DNA from 3 places in the Ectobacillus sp. OTK genome. Region 1 is predicted to be linked to each of the others. Evidence: riboswitches for the same ligand, from Rfam matches in the RefSeq annotation. Region 1 holds a riboswitch; each other region holds the start of a gene.
The links. A riboswitch is a leader RNA that binds a small molecule or an ion and turns the genes downstream of it on or off. The one in region 1 is predicted to bind cobalamin.
Positions count from the first base shown of each region.

Region 1 (5,404 bases):
AGCCAAAATCGGGATAATCGCTACAATAACAAGCGACAGCTTTGCATCCTTTGTTACCGCCATAATCACTCCGCCAATAAACATAATCGGTGCACTGAGCACCATCCGCATGAGCATGACAAGCACTTGCTGAACTTGCGTAATATCATTGGTCGTTCGGGTAATAAGAGAAGCAGTTCCCACCTGATCAAACTCCTGAAGTGAAAATTCCTCAACACGTGAAAAAACTCGCTTGCGCAGCTGTTTGCCGAACCCCATTGCAGCTTTCGAAGAGAAATAGCTGGCAAACACGGAACAAACCGCTCCAACAGCCGCAATAAGAAGCATAAAGGCGCCAATTTTTAAAATATAGTTCGTATCTCCTTTTACAACACCGGTATCAATAATATCTGACATTAATGTCGGCAAATAGAGGTCAGACATGGACTGGATAAAGACGAGCACAAGTACTCCCGCAATCATCCCGGCAAACGGCTGTAAATGACGAAATAGTTTTAACAACGGTTATCCTCTCCGTTCTCTATCGTTTCTGCTTCTGTCATCAGCTCATACATTCGCTGATGGATTCCTAATAATGTGCTGATGGATTCCTCTGGCAATTGCGATAGGACACCCATCATTTTTTGATATACTCCACTTGGATCGTCATACATCAGTTGGATTTGCCTCATGCCGGCCTCTGTTAACTCAAGCTGTACCTCACGGCGATTTTCTTCGGGGATGCTCCGTTTCAAAAAGCCCAGTGTCACTAATCCATCGATACTTGCACTCAGCGTGCTTTTCGGAAACAGCAGCCGCTCACCTAGATGCTTTTGCGAAATCACTTGCGAGGGAAGAATGGTTTGCAAAATCAAAAACTGCGGCATGCTTAGGCCGCTGTTTTTGATGCTCGCCTGCCCCCATCGCCCAAAACGCCGTTGAATCCTCCAAAAGGATCGCAGCACTTTAATGGTTTGCTCTAATTGCGGGTTATTCTGGCTCATAATGTCCCCCCTTCGTGTTCGTTTTTAAACTGTTCTAAAACGGAAAATTAACTTTATTGACTAATTATATATCTGTTATCCAAAATATGTAAAGCGAGAAATAACGACAATATATTTTGACTGTTTGCCTTTCCAGCATTCCTGCAGTTCCAGGAAAATACAGATTTAAAACGATAAGGAAATCTAAATAAGAAACAGCCAAATTTCCGGCTTACAGCACTGAGAAATTTGGCTTTAGTTACTTCAATAAACGCAATCAATGACTATGGAAAAACATTATAATAGACCAGACCCCAAAATATTCAAACTAGATGTCCTAGGATTCTATTTCCCCGCTTCGATAATGTCCATCTGCTTTAATGTTTCAAGTGTAATATTTTTTGCTTGCGTTCCAGTGCCGTTGATATTCACAGCAAACACCCAGGTATCCTTTTTTGTATCAACGAAACCAACATACCATCCCAGCCCAAGATCCGAAAGCCTTGTCCCGGTTTTTCCATGAAGCGTGTAGCCATCCTTTTCATCCTGTATCATCATCCGTTTAACCGTTTTTTGATGTTTTTCTTCAAACGGAAGCTCTTCCTTGACTAATCTTTCCATAAAGTTTATTTGCTCAAGCGCTGAAATTTTCAGGCTGCTGTCCAGCCAAAATGAATCGATTCCGCCCGTTATATCTTGATTCCCATATTCTAGTATTCTAACATTCTCTTGCATTCTTGTTTCTCCAATGTCCCTTGCCATATCCTGATAAAACCAAATAGCAGACTCCCTCATAGCAGAAGCTAATGAGTGATCACGGTTCCAGCTTTCGAACTCTCTTACCACTCCATCCCAGCGTTTGACTTCATACTCATCTCTTACAGCTGCTGTTTGCAGCCCAATTAAGGCATTCGGTACTTTAAAGGTAGATTCGGGAGTGAACCTTTTGGAGCTTCTCTCTTTGTTATACACATAAACTTTATCCTTTTTGAGATTTTTGAGCACCATCGTGCCCTCTTTTCCGTTAAAAAGCTCTTCAATTTTCAGTTCCTTTGTTTGCTCCTGTTCTGCTTCTGTGACCGGGGTCGTTCCTATGAAAGCTAGCACAACTAAGAATAATAAAGTGACAGCAGCCTTAACACTCTTCATTTTTACAGCCTCCCTATTAAAAACATAATCTTCATAAATAGTAATTATTTTACATTCTGTATTATACATTGCAAACCTTTGAATGGATAGATTTCCCTTCTATATAGTCTTAATATTCAATTATTTTTACATGCATTTTAGCACTAGCCTGCAGTGTTCGTTTAAATTATTGCACTACACGGCATACCTTGTCTGAAGCACATTCACCGCCCCGCCTAAAGCTGTCACTTTTAAAGAAGGGGATTCTTTGCATTTTTGATAGAATGAAATGAATAAAAATATAAAAGCACTCAAGACAGAATATGTTACGATATATAATAGGGAAGCTGGCGGAAATCCAACATAGTCCCCGCTGCTGGGAATATTGAAATAGAGTTGCCCGGAAAGGAAGACAACCGGGCAAGGAGATCTGATAATTCCAATTTCTTCGGCAGGAAGAAAGGGATTTTATAAGCATGCTGATAGAATTTCATGCATTCTATCAGTATGCTTATTCGAAAACCTTAGCTCCAATCGTTAAGGTTTTTTGTATTACATAATCCTTTTATGTAAGAAAAGCACATAAGCTAATATAAGAAGCTTGTACATTGAAAAATAAAACAAGATTAGGTGGTGTTTATACTTTGTTTACTCATGAAGAAAGAGATGCGATTTATAAAGTAATAGAAACAAGAAGAGATATTCGAAGCTTTCTCCCTGACGCGGTACCGCAAGAAGCAGTAGCACGTATATTAGAAGCTGCGCATCATGCACCTTCTGTTGGATTTATGCAGCCTTGGAATTTTATTTTAATTGAATCAGATGAAATAAAAAACCGCTTAGCTTGGGCTGCAGATAAAGAAAGGCGGGCGCTCGCGATCCATTATGAACAAGATGAGCGGGCAGCAAAATTTTTAAACCTTAAGATTGAGGGAATGAAAGAGGCTCCTTTAACGATCTGTGTTACATGCGATCCTTCTCGGGGCGGCTCACATGTACTCGGCCGCAATTCGATTCCCGAAACCGACATCATGTCAACCGCTTGCGCTATTCAAAATATGTGGCTGGCAGCCTGCGCTGAAGGATTGGCAATGGGCTGGGTGAGCTTTTATAAAAAGTCAGATATTCGGGATATTTTAGAAATTCCCCCTCATATTGATCCAGTAGCCTTAGTTTCCATCGGATATACAGACACATACCCTACAGCCCCTATTTTAGAAACAGCGAACTGGGAGAAAAGACGGGCATTAGAAAAGCTGATATTTCATGAAAAATGGGGACAGTAAAGCACGAAAAGCGGATACGGTTCCAAAAGTTATACTTTCTTATATTCTCAAGAAAAAATCGGGTATCTCAAGGCTGGAGATACCCGATTTCTTCTATTTGTATGATGCAAACCAAGAGCCAATAATCGGATAGCGGAATGGACGGTCATCCAGCGCACGGATGATGCCGATAATCGGAGCAATTAACGCCATGAGTCCGAACACGATAAGAAACGGTATGCCAATCAATATCCATGAGAAGAATATCGAAATCGAAATTAAGACACCGATGACAAGATGAAAGACCAATGCCTGCAGCGACAAGCTTTTCACCTCTCGATTTGATGTGAGAAAATATACGATAATGGGAACTAACACAGGTGCAAACCACGTACTCGCATGAACAAGGATCTTAAGTCCCTTCTGTTCCATTTGTAATGAACTCCTTTTTGTTTATATTTTGTTATACTGTATTGCCATTATACACCAGTTCACATCTCAAGTTCATAAGACCTAAGACTGATTTTTCGTCAATCACTGGGTGATTTTCCCCTCTCTTTCTGTCCAAACTAAAATGCAATCAGAACTGGATTTGTACAAGCAAAAACTAGATTTTGTGCATGTCGTATCTCACGAAGTGCGGAATCCGCTTACTGTAATTAAAGCATACTGCTCCATAATGTTGGATCAGGAAATGGATTCGAGTGAAGAGAATCTCAGTAAAATTAGAGATATAAGGGATTATGTAGATGTGATTGACAATGAAATGAATCATATTATTCATACAGAGCAAATGCTTTCCAATGATTTTCTTTGGAAAAAAGAAATTATTAAGCCGTTACCTGTGATTCGAGAGGTCAGTGAATGTATGACTATTAAAGCACGTACACAAAATCTCAAACTTCAACATACCTTGGACTTAAACGGCAGTGAAAAGACGTATACGAATAAGATCGGTTTAAAACTGATTTTATCGAACCTCTTGAGCAATGCCATTAAATACAGTTATGAACAATCAATTGTTACACTTTCTGTTTTAGCTGCTCAAGATAAGATTATCATCAAGGTGAAAGACCAAGGGATAGGAATGACTGAAGAACAAAAAAAGCAGCTATTTAAAAAATACGGGAAATTCAATCCTCATAAGAAAGGTTTAGGAATAGGTCTTTACATGGTAAAGGAACTTGTGGATCATTTTGAAGGATTCATTTGGATAGATAGCCGGCTCGGTGAAGGAACAGAGGCTATAATGGAATTACCATTTATCAATGATTCCATCCAGAAGGTCTAGTAATGTCATAAATCCCTTTAAGTACAAAAAAGAAGCTGATCTAAAAGTACCGTTACATAACTTTTAGATCAGCCCCTTTTGCTTCGTCATCAGATTAATGATGCTCTGCAGGCGTCTTTGCATGCTGAATATGACTTGTAATCCAAGCGATTCCAGCAGCACAAACGAGATATCCTAACAAAATCCAAACTTGCGTTTGCAGCTGCTCCCAATCCCCTAACGAAATTACATCCTGCAATCCGCGCAGTGAATGCGCCATTGGAAGGGATTGTCCGATTGTCCGAAGCAGCGGCGTGCTTAATTCTCCTGGGAATGTTCCTCCGCATGTAGCCAATTGAAGAACTAGCAATGTGACCGCCGCAAATTTGCCGACAATTCCAAATACCGTTACGAGCATGAAAATAAATGTCATAAACGTAAAGGAAATGATTACACTTGATAGAATGAACATCGGTACGCTTGCCACATGCAAGTCAAAGCCGAACAAAACAACCATATCGACAATCAATGCTTGGATGAGCCCGACTGCGTAAACTAAGCCCAATTTATTCACAAAATGGACAGTTCCGTTCACCTGAAGATCTTGTCTTCTTCCAAGCGGAAGAATATTGGATGCCATAATTCCGCCTACGTAAAATGCCAAGGAAAGGAAATACGGCGCAATTCCAACACCGTAATTCGGTACATCGGAAACATTTGATTTTACGAGCTGCACAGGTTCTGAGAACATCGATGTTAAGGAGTCATCATTATGAAGC
Region 1 covers NZ_AP048547.1:2,122,807-2,128,210, reverse strand. The annotation lists gene AC6HZ4_RS10310 (ABC transporter ATP-binding protein) at 1-501, opposite strand, end outside; gene AC6HZ4_RS10305 (MarR family winged helix-turn-helix transcriptional regulator) at 495-983, opposite strand; gene blaOXA (class D beta-lactamase) at 1,308-2,111, opposite strand; cobalamin riboswitch at 2,397-2,542, shown strand; gene bluB (5,6-dimethylbenzimidazole synthase) at 2,735-3,376, shown strand; gene AC6HZ4_RS10290 (magnetosome magnetite crystal formation protein family) at 3,470-3,787, opposite strand; gene AC6HZ4_RS10285 (sensor histidine kinase) at 3,948-4,646, shown strand; gene AC6HZ4_RS10280 (YhgE/Pip family protein) at 4,741-5,404, opposite strand, start outside.

Region 2 (5,404 bases), 490 kb from region 1:
ACTGTTTGCATCTGGATCGCTGCCGCCTCTTCCAAGAAGTATAACAGCCGTATCTTCTGGCGGTTCTTCTATATGCTCGCCGATCTCCTGCAGCCTTGTTTTTAAGATTTCAAACGTTTCCTCATGAATTCCGATTGGTCTGCCATATGTAAATTGAATATCCGGATATTTTTTCTTTGCTGCATCAATTGCTGCTGGAATATGGATTTTCGAATGCCCAGCTGGAAGCAGCATAATTGGAATGAGGATCACATGCTCTGCGCCTTTCTCTACACATGTATCAATCCCTTGACTTATTGTCGGCCGCTCAAATTCTAAAAAGCATGTTTCAATTAATAACGAATTATCTAGGCTGGATTTCATATTTTCAATAAATTGCCTTACCTGTTTATTTCCTTCTGGATCCCTGCTGCCATGTCCAACAAATAAAACTGCTTGCATCTTATTTCCTCCTATAATAGAAAAGATTTCATTTCTGTTAATCCCCGCATGCAGCCGGCTCTACCTGCAGCTTTGGCGCAACGTCCTCATGTTGAAATCCTTGCAGATTTTTTTTACGCTTAAAAAATTTAAAGAAACGCTCATTTGGATATCCTGTCTCTTTATATTCATGAACAATATTTTCCACTATACTTACAAGCTGGTCTGTCGGAATCCCCTCCGCAACTGGTTGACCAGGATGCGCATTTCGTCCTATCGTTTTTCCTCCTAAAAATAGATCAAACGCACCTTTACGATACACAATGCCAATATCCTCCTGCACCGCTCCGTAACACGCCATCGCGCAGCCATTAAAACCAATTTTCAGCTCCTTTGGAAGTTCCATACCGCCTAAGCTCTCTTGCAGCGCTTCAGCGTACGGAATGGAATCCTTCTTCTCTCCGTCACAAAAATCACATGCTTTTACTGTCGCTACTTCGCCGACTGGAGAAAGCACCAACCCTCTAGCAGTAAGCTTTTCTATTAAAGACTGCGGATTATCGGTTGGAACCTGAAGCTTGACATAGTGATCAGGCGTATATGTAATGCTTCCTTCCTCCCCCGCAGCTTCGGCAATTGCAATCATTTGTGCTGGGGTAAATGTTTTGTTAGCAACACCCGGGCTAACTGCAACCTCAAAAATAGAGAGAACTGCTTGCGGTAGGAAAGAATTTCCTGCCATATTTTCTCCACCCGTAATGGCTAGGAGGGCCTGTTCAGCTATTTCTCTTGATGAGATAGCTTGCGTTGTTTGTTCCTGCCTTGCCGCAATCGTTTGTTCCAACGCCCACGGCTCCGCTTCCTTTTGTAAACGCTGATGCGGCTTTAAAGGCTGCTCTGTTTTTCCTAATGTATATTTCCGTTGATATCCGCGCGGTGTAATCATCAAACCTTCGTATAAAAACGTTGAAGAGTTTCCAATCACAACAGTTGTAAGCATCCCGATATCATGCTCCAGCATTTCCTTTAAATTTGTAATCGTAACCTCCTGACGATCACGATAGGCACTTTTTACTAATCCAACCGGAGTCTCCGGGGAACGATGCTGAAGTAAAATTCTTTGCGCTTCTACAATTTGTCTCGTTCTTCTTCCGCTTTTCGGATTATAGAGCGCAATCACAAAGTCTGCTGCAGCTGCAGCCTCAATTCGTTTTTCAATGATGCTCCATGGCGTTAAATGATCACTCAAGCTAATGGTACACGCATCATGCATTACAGGAGCTCCTAATAAGGAAGCGCAAGAATTGATAGCCGAAATCCCCGGCACCACTTCAACCTCGACACCTGTTTCTCTCTTCCACCCCTTTTCAATCAACACCTCATATACAAGGCCTGCCATTCCGTATACACCTGCATCACCGCTTGAGATAACGGCAACCTTTTTGCCCTGCTCAGCCAGCTTCACCGCTTCTTGTGCCCGGCTTACCTCCTCCGTCATACCAGTGCTGACAATTTGCTGCCCTGTTAATAATCCCTTAATCAGGTCTACGTATGTTTTGTAGCCAATAATAACATCACTTTCCTGTAATGCTTCTCTTGCCCGTTCTGTAATATGTTCAAAGCTTCCCGGACCAAAGCCAATTACAAGCAATTTTCCTTTCATCTTAAGCGCCTCCCTTCCAGCATTCTAGCAACATAAAAACCCCTAGCCCTAGACTATACATCCCTGTAATTGAGCCAAGTGCAAGAAAAAGAATTCTTCGAAGTCTAGCCTTCATAAACCCCCAAGACAGACAAAATGTGATACATATGGTGGAAACAAGCAGTCCAATCACAAAAAGAATGAGTTGCATCGTGGCAGCTAATGTGCTGTTCAGATCAACCGCATGTGAAATGAGAGCAATTTGCGTAGGGCTCTCTACTCCAATTCCATGAATAATCCCTATTAAGAAAGCACTCGCAATCCCAAAGGAAACAGGATGTACTCTCTTTTGTTGTTTGTCCCTTCCAAAAAGACTTGCTATATACTCATATACAATTTGTATGCGGCTTTTATGCTCATACTCTTTTTTTTGCCGGAAAATCGAATGCAAGATTACGATCCCTAAAATAAGAAGTGTTATCCCTACTCCCGCTTCCATCCACTGGCGGACAGCAGATGAGAAAGTTAAGCCGATAAAAATAGATAGTAATCCAATAACAAACACAATAAAACCATGTCCGAAAGCATACATAATTCCAAGAGAAAGTCGTCTTCTCTTTTCAGTTTCGCTGCCTACCATATCCGCAATTGCAGCCACATGATCTCCGTCCATTCCATGCCGAATTCCTATAAAAATCGCTAGCATAGCAAAAGTAATTGCTTCCATTTAGAACTTCTCCTTTACGGGCTTTGATACCCCAACAATACAATCTGTTTGCTCTGGTGCGACAAAACCAGCATCGCTATATTCGTATATGACCGCATCCTCTATAACCTGTCCTCCAGCTAAATGCTGCCGCACAATCTCCGTACCGAACTCCGGCGTAACAGCCTTATACCAGGTTCCTTCTGGATACACAATCATCACACAAGCATCCTTGCATCGTCCGTTACAGCGCGTTCTCGTTGTATGTACAACAGAATCTAAATCTAAATAGGCAATCTCATCGCGAACCGCCTTTGTAACCTCCTCTCCTCCCTTTCTCATACAACTGCTCCCGTTACAAATTAGTACATGATGCTTTGTTCCTCGTAGGTTCCAAGTTGTCATCCTAATCCCTCCTATTATCCTAATAAAATAAAATGCACCTCTATCGAATAGAGGTGCAGAATATACGCATAACAAAAATGCCGCGATATTGCACTTCCCCTATAAGCCCGTAGGTTTCGTGAAACAAATGAATATAGGTAGGTCTCCTGACTTCGGATCTTTGCTTTCTTGCGTCTTCCCGATCAGACTCAGTGACATATGTGCAAGAAAACTCCCCTATACAGTGGCGGGTACCGTGACGGATTTTAACCGTTCTTCCCTTTTAAGCACAACACGCGCTGTGCACCCAATTCAAATCATATGCAATTTTCTTCTTTCCAAAAATACAATTTAAGGAAAATGATCCTTAACGATAAGGAACAGAAATTAATCAAAATGCAAAAAATCCGCTCAGTGGAATTTGAGCGGATGAAATAGACATAAAAGGGCAAATAGATATGAATCCCTTTGTCATCATCGCTTCCCATTCTCCATCCCCGAAGAAATTGAAACTTTATAAGATTAAGACAGGTCTCCTGGCTTGTGTATCATTCTACTTTGAGCCCTTCCCATATAAGCTGCCTCTTACAAAAGCATTCTTATACAGTGGTCTGCTCATTTCGTTCACACTTACAGTTGCGGGGACAGCTCCGGATTCTCACCGAATTCCCTTTTAAGCTTTATAGCATCTTATCCTACTGATTGATAACATAATATGTAATTTTCTAACAATTAGAACCCTGAATATTTCTTATCATATGATAGATGAAATATATCAAGTTTTCAACAAATAATTAAAAAAATTTTCAAAATTACAGACTCTCAATCACTTCCCATCTAATATTTCTAAGAAATGTGCAAGAATTCTAGCAGTCAATCCCCAAATCACCCGATCCTCGTAATAATAAAAATACTCATCCAGGCCTCGCACCTGCCAGTTATAATTTTTACCTCCGACAATTGCATCAAAAGGAAACCCCTCTTCAGGCTCTATTTTAAAATAAAGCTTATAGATTTCGGGCTGCATATTCCGCAAATGGTGTAAAGGAACTGTAAAAACCTCTTCAACCTCTGAAGGATTAGGCTGTAGCTGTTCCGTATTCTCAAGGAATCCTACATATGGATAAATGATTGTCCCAAAAGGAGAAACCATATAATCTAAAGGGAATAAATTAGTGATACATTCCAAATTTATTCCAAGCTCCTCTGACGTTTCGCGTATTGCCGTATATTCCGCATCCCGATCAGTTCGATCCATTTTTCCTCCTGGAAAACAAATTTCCCCAGGCTGCCTTCGTAATTGGAGAGACCGAACCTCAAATAGAACGTGAATTTCATTTCCTTTCTTAATGAGCGGCAAGAGAACCGCAAACTTTGAAAAATCTTCATTCCCTAAGACATCTGGAACACGATTTTGCAGCTTTTTTACTACTCTTTCTACTTCCATCATCTCACCCCGTATTCTGTTTGATCTCTCTGTGTTATGATTCTCTCTCCCTCTCTTCACTTCCTTGATAAAAGAAAGAATAGACTAAAAACCTAAATAAAATAAAAAGCCAAGCTGTAATGAAGACATAGCTTAGCTTTTTTATTAAATATTAATCAGGTAACGTATATAGCAGGCGCTCGCCGCTTTTCATCTTCATTCCGCATAACGGACAATCAGGATTGTCACCAAATGAAAAATTTTTTCTCATCCACCCTATACAATCGTCTGATTCACATTCCCACACTGCAACAGGTACTTGCTCCCGCTCCTGTTGAAAAACCTCTTTCTTTTTACCCCAATTCATAGTTTGCTGCCTCCTTTAAAAGATGAAATAGACTATTGCTTAGTCCTGCGGGAAGCAGGGACAAAAAAGGCTGCTAACGTTACCTGTTAACAGCCTTTTTAGATGTCAATTATAGCTTTACAACATTTTTCGCTTGAGGTCCACGATCGCCTTGTTCGATTTCGAAGCTTACTTCTTGACCCTCTTCAAGCGTTTTAAAGCCTTCGCCTTGAATAGCAGAGAAATGCACAAATACATCGTTTCCGTCCGGGACTTCAATAAATCCGAAACCCTTCTCGCTATTAAACCATTTTACTTTACCTGTTGCTTGCATTATATTGTTCCTCCTTGACAGATAAATATAATATGCTGTTCTTATTTTTCCCATAAAAAAATAAAGAATTCACACATTATAAAACATCATAGGTAATTCATATCATCCTCTGACGCTTGATAATATGTGAATTGGGGTGGGATCAC
Region 2 covers NZ_AP048547.1:2,610,538-2,615,941, reverse strand. The annotation lists gene AC6HZ4_RS12930 (sirohydrochlorin chelatase) at 1-441, opposite strand, end outside; gene cobJ (precorrin-3B C(17)-methyltransferase) at 479-2,083, opposite strand; gene AC6HZ4_RS12920 (HoxN/HupN/NixA family nickel/cobalt transporter) at 2,085-2,789, opposite strand; gene AC6HZ4_RS12915 ((2Fe-2S) ferredoxin domain-containing protein) at 2,790-3,173, opposite strand; cobalamin riboswitch at 3,293-3,478, opposite strand; cobalamin riboswitch at 3,662-3,860, opposite strand; gene AC6HZ4_RS12910 (NUDIX hydrolase) at 3,979-4,599, opposite strand; gene AC6HZ4_RS12905 (cold-inducible protein YdjO-related protein) at 4,751-4,945, opposite strand; gene AC6HZ4_RS12900 (cold-shock protein) at 5,055-5,258, opposite strand.
Region 2: it holds a riboswitch for cobalamin, as region 1 does, so the genes downstream of both, AC6HZ4_RS12915 ((2Fe-2S) ferredoxin domain-containing protein) here and bluB (5,6-dimethylbenzimidazole synthase) in region 1, are expected to answer to the same signal.

Region 3 (5,404 bases), on a different replicon from region 1:
GAGGATCCAATCGCCAGTCCTTCCCCAAAGTTATGAAGCCCAATGCCTATAGCCATTAGAAGTGCTATTTTAAAAGGTGAGTAACTTTTGGATTCTCCCTTTCTTTGCTGATACTGGTCAAATCCTATTAATAGCAAGAAGGTAAGAGCTGCTCCTATTATAACTACCATATTTCCTTGAAATACAGAGGGAGCTTCGGCACCAATTTCAAATCCATCAGCAAGTGTTCCGACAAACAGGAATAATAAGAGCCCAACAGTGAGTGCGAGGATAGTATTAATCCATTTTCGCTTAAAGCGCTTCATAAATGGATACCACAATAATCCTAGAGTGATAGGGACAATCCCAACATAAAAACCAATAAAACCATAGTTTAAAAAGCTGCTCCAGTTAGCCTCAGGAGTTAAGGTTGCCGCAGCAATTTCTCCTTCTGTTACAATACCATTTTCAGTGATGATTTTAATTGCATGGGGATCTCCCTCAACCCATGGATAGGGGATAGTTACTTTTCCTTCCTCGAAACGTTTGAGCGTAGGACTAGGCGAAACATTGAAATTCCAAACTGAATCATCTACAATCACTTGTGAAATCGTAAGTGTTTCCGGACCGGTGTTACTTACTGAAAGTTCAAAACCTCCATTTGTTACTTTAATTCTTTCAATATTCAATACTTCAATAGGTGCAGCAGGATCTTTTTCTATTCCTGCTCCGTTTATTAATACCCATGCTAATACTCCTATAAGCATTACTAAAGGGATGAAGCCTGAAATCATCCATTTTGTCTTCATTTTGTCACCTCTCCTTTACTCTACTTCGAAAAATCCCATCCATCCTAATTCAGCGAATTCACTAACATGGGCATGGAACATGTATCTCCCCTTATATGGGAATCTCATTTCAAGAATGCCACGTTCACCTTGGCATTGCATAATTGTATCGGTAAACTGGGAGGGATTATCATTTCTTCCTGTCGGATAATAGGTAAAATAGTTCGAATGAAGATGGAAAGAGTTAATTAGATCAAATTCTGTAAGATTACTAAGATAAATACGAATTAACTGATCCTTTTTCACTTTAATTGGATGATTCATGAATGCGAAGGCATATCCATTAATAGTGTAAAAGTCGTTTCCACCATCCAAATCTAAATCGAATCCGTTCATTACCATGTTCAACTCCAACGCCGGCTCCCTCGGGGTTTTCGGATCGATGATAAAATTCCCGTATAACCCTTTATGAATATGGCGAGCGAGAGGTAACACGTGACAATGGTATAATTGCAGTCCATAGGGTCTGGCTTCAAATTCATAAATAAAGCTTTGTCCTGGAGCGATAGGAGTAATTCCATCCATTTCTGGTGGATGGATGCCATGAAAGTGAATGGAATGGGGGTGACTTCCTTTATTTGTAAAATAGAATCGAAGCAAATCCCCTTCCGTACAACGAAACGTAGGTCCTGGAATCGTTCCGTTATATGTCCATCCTGGAAATTTAATGCCTTTTGCGATTTCAATTTCTTTATCGATGGCAACAACTGTATATTCACGCAAAATTTGACCGTTAGGAAGTCTAGTGACCTTCCCATAATCAAATTCAGTCAGTAGTTTTTCTGCCATTTTATATCCTGAAGTTTTTATACTGTCATTCATCATCTGACTATGATCTGTATTACTGTGGTTTTTGGTATGAGATTGCGCTTTAACCGAAGGGGTAAAAGGCGCTAAACTATTTAGAAAATAACTCCCTGCCAAGCCTATGGCGCCAGCAGATCCCAACTTTAATATATCTCTTCTGGAAAATTGGTTTTGTTCAGACATTTTTAATCCCCCTAAAAAAGTTTCCTTAACGCAAAAATATGTTGTTAAGCTAAAATTTATTCTCAAAGGAAAGGTTTGTCAATGTTTATTTTTTAGGGTCACCGAAACAATCTGTAAACTAAGTGTCAAATTTGGATTTAATATCCATATTTTATTGCTTAATCAGCAGCATTTCAGGTAATTACTGATATGAAAACACTGGATTAGAAGTAAATTTTTCTTATTTCATAAAATTAGTTTAAGTCTAGAAAAACTTTCTTCAGTAAGCGACCTAAAAGAAGTTCTTCTAAGATTTAAAGATACGTTGAATATCAAGTCTGTTATGGTAATCTAACATGGATACAGGTTAAATATACTGTGATTCTCTTATTAGCCAATTAGGATGTAAACTAATACAGAGTTATAGCATAAAAAATTAAGTTTTACATTTTGAGAATTATACGTATAATCAAGTTACAACATCATATTGTAAGCAAACTAGGTGCCCTTGTGAGAGCAAGGGGTAACAGGGAATCGGGTGCAAATCCCGAGCGGTCCCGCCACTGTAATTGAGGAGTTCTCTATCATGTATGTCACTCAACCATATCTTGGGGAAGACGATAGAGCGCGATGATTCAAAAGCCAGGAGACCTACCTAGGTTGTAACACCAAAACAGCCTTCGCGGAAAGGAGAGGTGTACGGAGATGAAGCGACAATTGTATTCTGCCATTTTGTCGTCTATTTGCGCGTACCCATGAATCCTTAACCAGTTAAAGGTTAAGGTTTTTTTATGTCTTGTTTATTTATAAAAAGGGGGAATTTTCACATGGAAACTGTATCACTTTTTTTACTTGTTTTTGTATTAGGGCTTCGACATGGACTAGATGCGGATCATCTTGCTTTTATTGATGGACAAACTCGTTATAATTGGCGAATGGGCAGTCCGTTTGCACGTTGGGTGGGTACATTATTTGCATTGGGTCATGGAGGAATGGTAGCTGTAATAGCTAGTATTTTAGGAATGGTGATAGAGAATTTTTCATTCCCAACTTATTTTGATAATATTGCATCCTGGGTGTCGATTGTTTCTTTATTCCTTATTGGAACGTTAAATACTTATAATCTATTGCGCACCAGAAATAATCAGGAAGAATTTCAATTGAGTGGATTAAAGGGTAAATTTATTCCTAGAGTTGCTAAGGGAACAACAAATCCTTTACTTATTATTTTAGTAGGGGCTTTGTTTGCCTTGGCTGCCGAGACGGTAAGTCAAACGGCTGTCTGGTCTTTAGCAGCAGGGAATGCAGGTGAATATACACCTTTACTTTTAGGACTAGTTTTTATGTTTGGCATGATGATTACAGATACAATTGATTCATTAATTGTCTATAAAATGGTGAATCAGTCAAGCAAAATCGGCCAGTCTGCGTCAAGAATCCTGGGTTGGGTGATTGTTGTCTTAGCGTATGGGGTTTCCTTCTATCTGGCATTTACCTTCTTTAATCCGTGGGCAGAACTCAATTTCGAAATCGTGGGAATCATTCTTTTTATTTTTTTAGTCGCCACTTTTGCCTTTGTAAGTGTTCGATCTAGGAAACAAAGCATTGAAACACATACTACAAATTAATAAAAAAAGCTCTGACAATTTTATGGTGTCAGAGCTTTTTTGTTACTTATAAGATAGCAAGGGAGCACTGAAAAGGGCTGTGATTTTAAAACATCATGATCTTTTTTAGTGCCCTCACAAGTTCTGAGGGATTTTTGTTCTGTTCACAACATTCCTGAAAGCGGAAGTAAAGCTATGAATCCAAATTATAATCCGTTTTTTATAGTTGCTCACTAGTCAGTATAGAATGTTTTCCTTATATGATTGAAACTGTATATAAAAATTAAAAATAAAAAAGTCCCTCTTTCTTCAGATAACTTTTTCAAAAAGAGGATTGTCTACGCTCTGAAGAAGCTCCTTTGATTAGGATCTTCTCATTTTTTTCTCAAATTTACAGATAGAGTACGGATTCTTTGAAATTTAAAGGTATAAATAAAATCAATGATATTAGTCGAGAGGAGTTGGCAGATTACTGCATAAATCATAACTTTATAATCTATGATAAGGGCGGTTAATAGAAAAATTAAAAGGTTGATGACCATTATAACTTTTCCAGGACTCCAGTTCTTGTAGGAGGCAATCATGAGTGCCGGGATGACCATTCCGCCGCTGGAGGCTCCTACCCGAATCAATAAACCTACTCCAATACCAAAAAGAATACTTCCTCCCAAAATATCTAACGCTATATGTACATGCGGAAGAGCAACCATAGGAGTTAGGATGCTAATAGTAGTCGAGGTGGTTGCAACCGAAATGATGGTTCGAATCGTCCAAGAGTATCCAAAATAATTCAAGGCAAAAAATAAGAAAACAACATTTGCTAACCACAAGGAAAAGCCAAGGGATAAAGGGAACCAACGATTTATCAGAAGAGCCAAACCAGCGGCCCCTCCAGAAGGTATAGAGTGGGGAAACAAAAACAAGGACATGGATACACCTTGTAAAAAGGCACCAAATACTGTACAAAAATAAGTTAATAGGATTCTCCTCATCAGTAACTAAAAGGATTCCTCAAATAATCACTTATACCCTCCACATTCATTCCTCCCTAAAGGCTTGTCTTCCTTGTCCATTTTATGAGGTATGATACAAGAATATGTTGGATTACTTTTTCTGAACTATAATTATCAGGTTATGATGACTAGTAGTTCAATTTACCATAAATTTCTCCTTAAAGTTAGCAATATTAAAGGGGTTGTCTTCTTTAAAAGCACTATGATTCATCCTGCAACCTGTATCCTCAATAGAAATTATAAGATTATACTTATCAATCTCTGTTATACGAGTGCCATGACTATTCCCAAAGAATTAGACATACACATGGAAAAAGTGGAATAGGAAGGAGGTGCATAGATGGAGGGGATGATGTTACCGATTATGACAGCTGCACTTGCCTTTAGCGGATTACTAGTAGGGGGAACGGTGGCTATAACAGCTCGAAGTATAGTGACAAATCAAATGTATAGTTTGTATGCCTTTTGCGGGGGAATGTTAGCAGGGCTACTTACTTTCGAACTCATTCCAGAGACACTTTCTGAGTATGAGCTGACTGGACTCCTCCTCGGGGTGGGTATGGGTATTTTGTTTATGGTACTGCTTCATATATATTTTCATCATCCGCACGATCAAGAAGGCCAAGAAGGTGAAGCGTGGCGATCCTTTCTATTCTTATCTCTGGCAATCTATATCCACAATGTTCCGACAGGCGTAGCATTTGGTATATCTATGAAGAGCTTTGACACGGCAATACCCTTTTTGTTTGCTGCTGTTATTCATCACATCCCGGAGGGACTTGCGCTAGCAGTCCCCTTCTTATTTGCTCGGTTTCGTATTGTGTATTTTCTTTTGACGATTACACTATTATCACTCGTATTAGGAGTTGGAACTGTACTCGGCAGCGTGGTAAGAAGCGACCATATCCATTTAAATGGTGTACTGATGGGATTGGCGATTGGAACTTTGGGGTATGTAACAGTGAATGAAATGTTATTAAAAGCACAG
Region 3 covers NZ_AP048548.1:79,482-84,885, reverse strand. The annotation lists gene AC6HZ4_RS27615 (ZIP family metal transporter) at 1-788, opposite strand, end outside; gene AC6HZ4_RS27610 (multicopper oxidase domain-containing protein) at 804-1,817, opposite strand; cobalamin riboswitch at 2,280-2,469, shown strand; gene AC6HZ4_RS27605 (HoxN/HupN/NixA family nickel/cobalt transporter) at 2,624-3,424, shown strand; gene AC6HZ4_RS27600 (YitT family protein) at 3,778-4,395, opposite strand; gene AC6HZ4_RS27595 (ZIP family metal transporter) at 4,757-5,404, shown strand, end outside.
Region 3: it holds a riboswitch for cobalamin, as region 1 does, so the genes downstream of both, AC6HZ4_RS27605 (HoxN/HupN/NixA family nickel/cobalt transporter) here and bluB (5,6-dimethylbenzimidazole synthase) in region 1, are expected to answer to the same signal.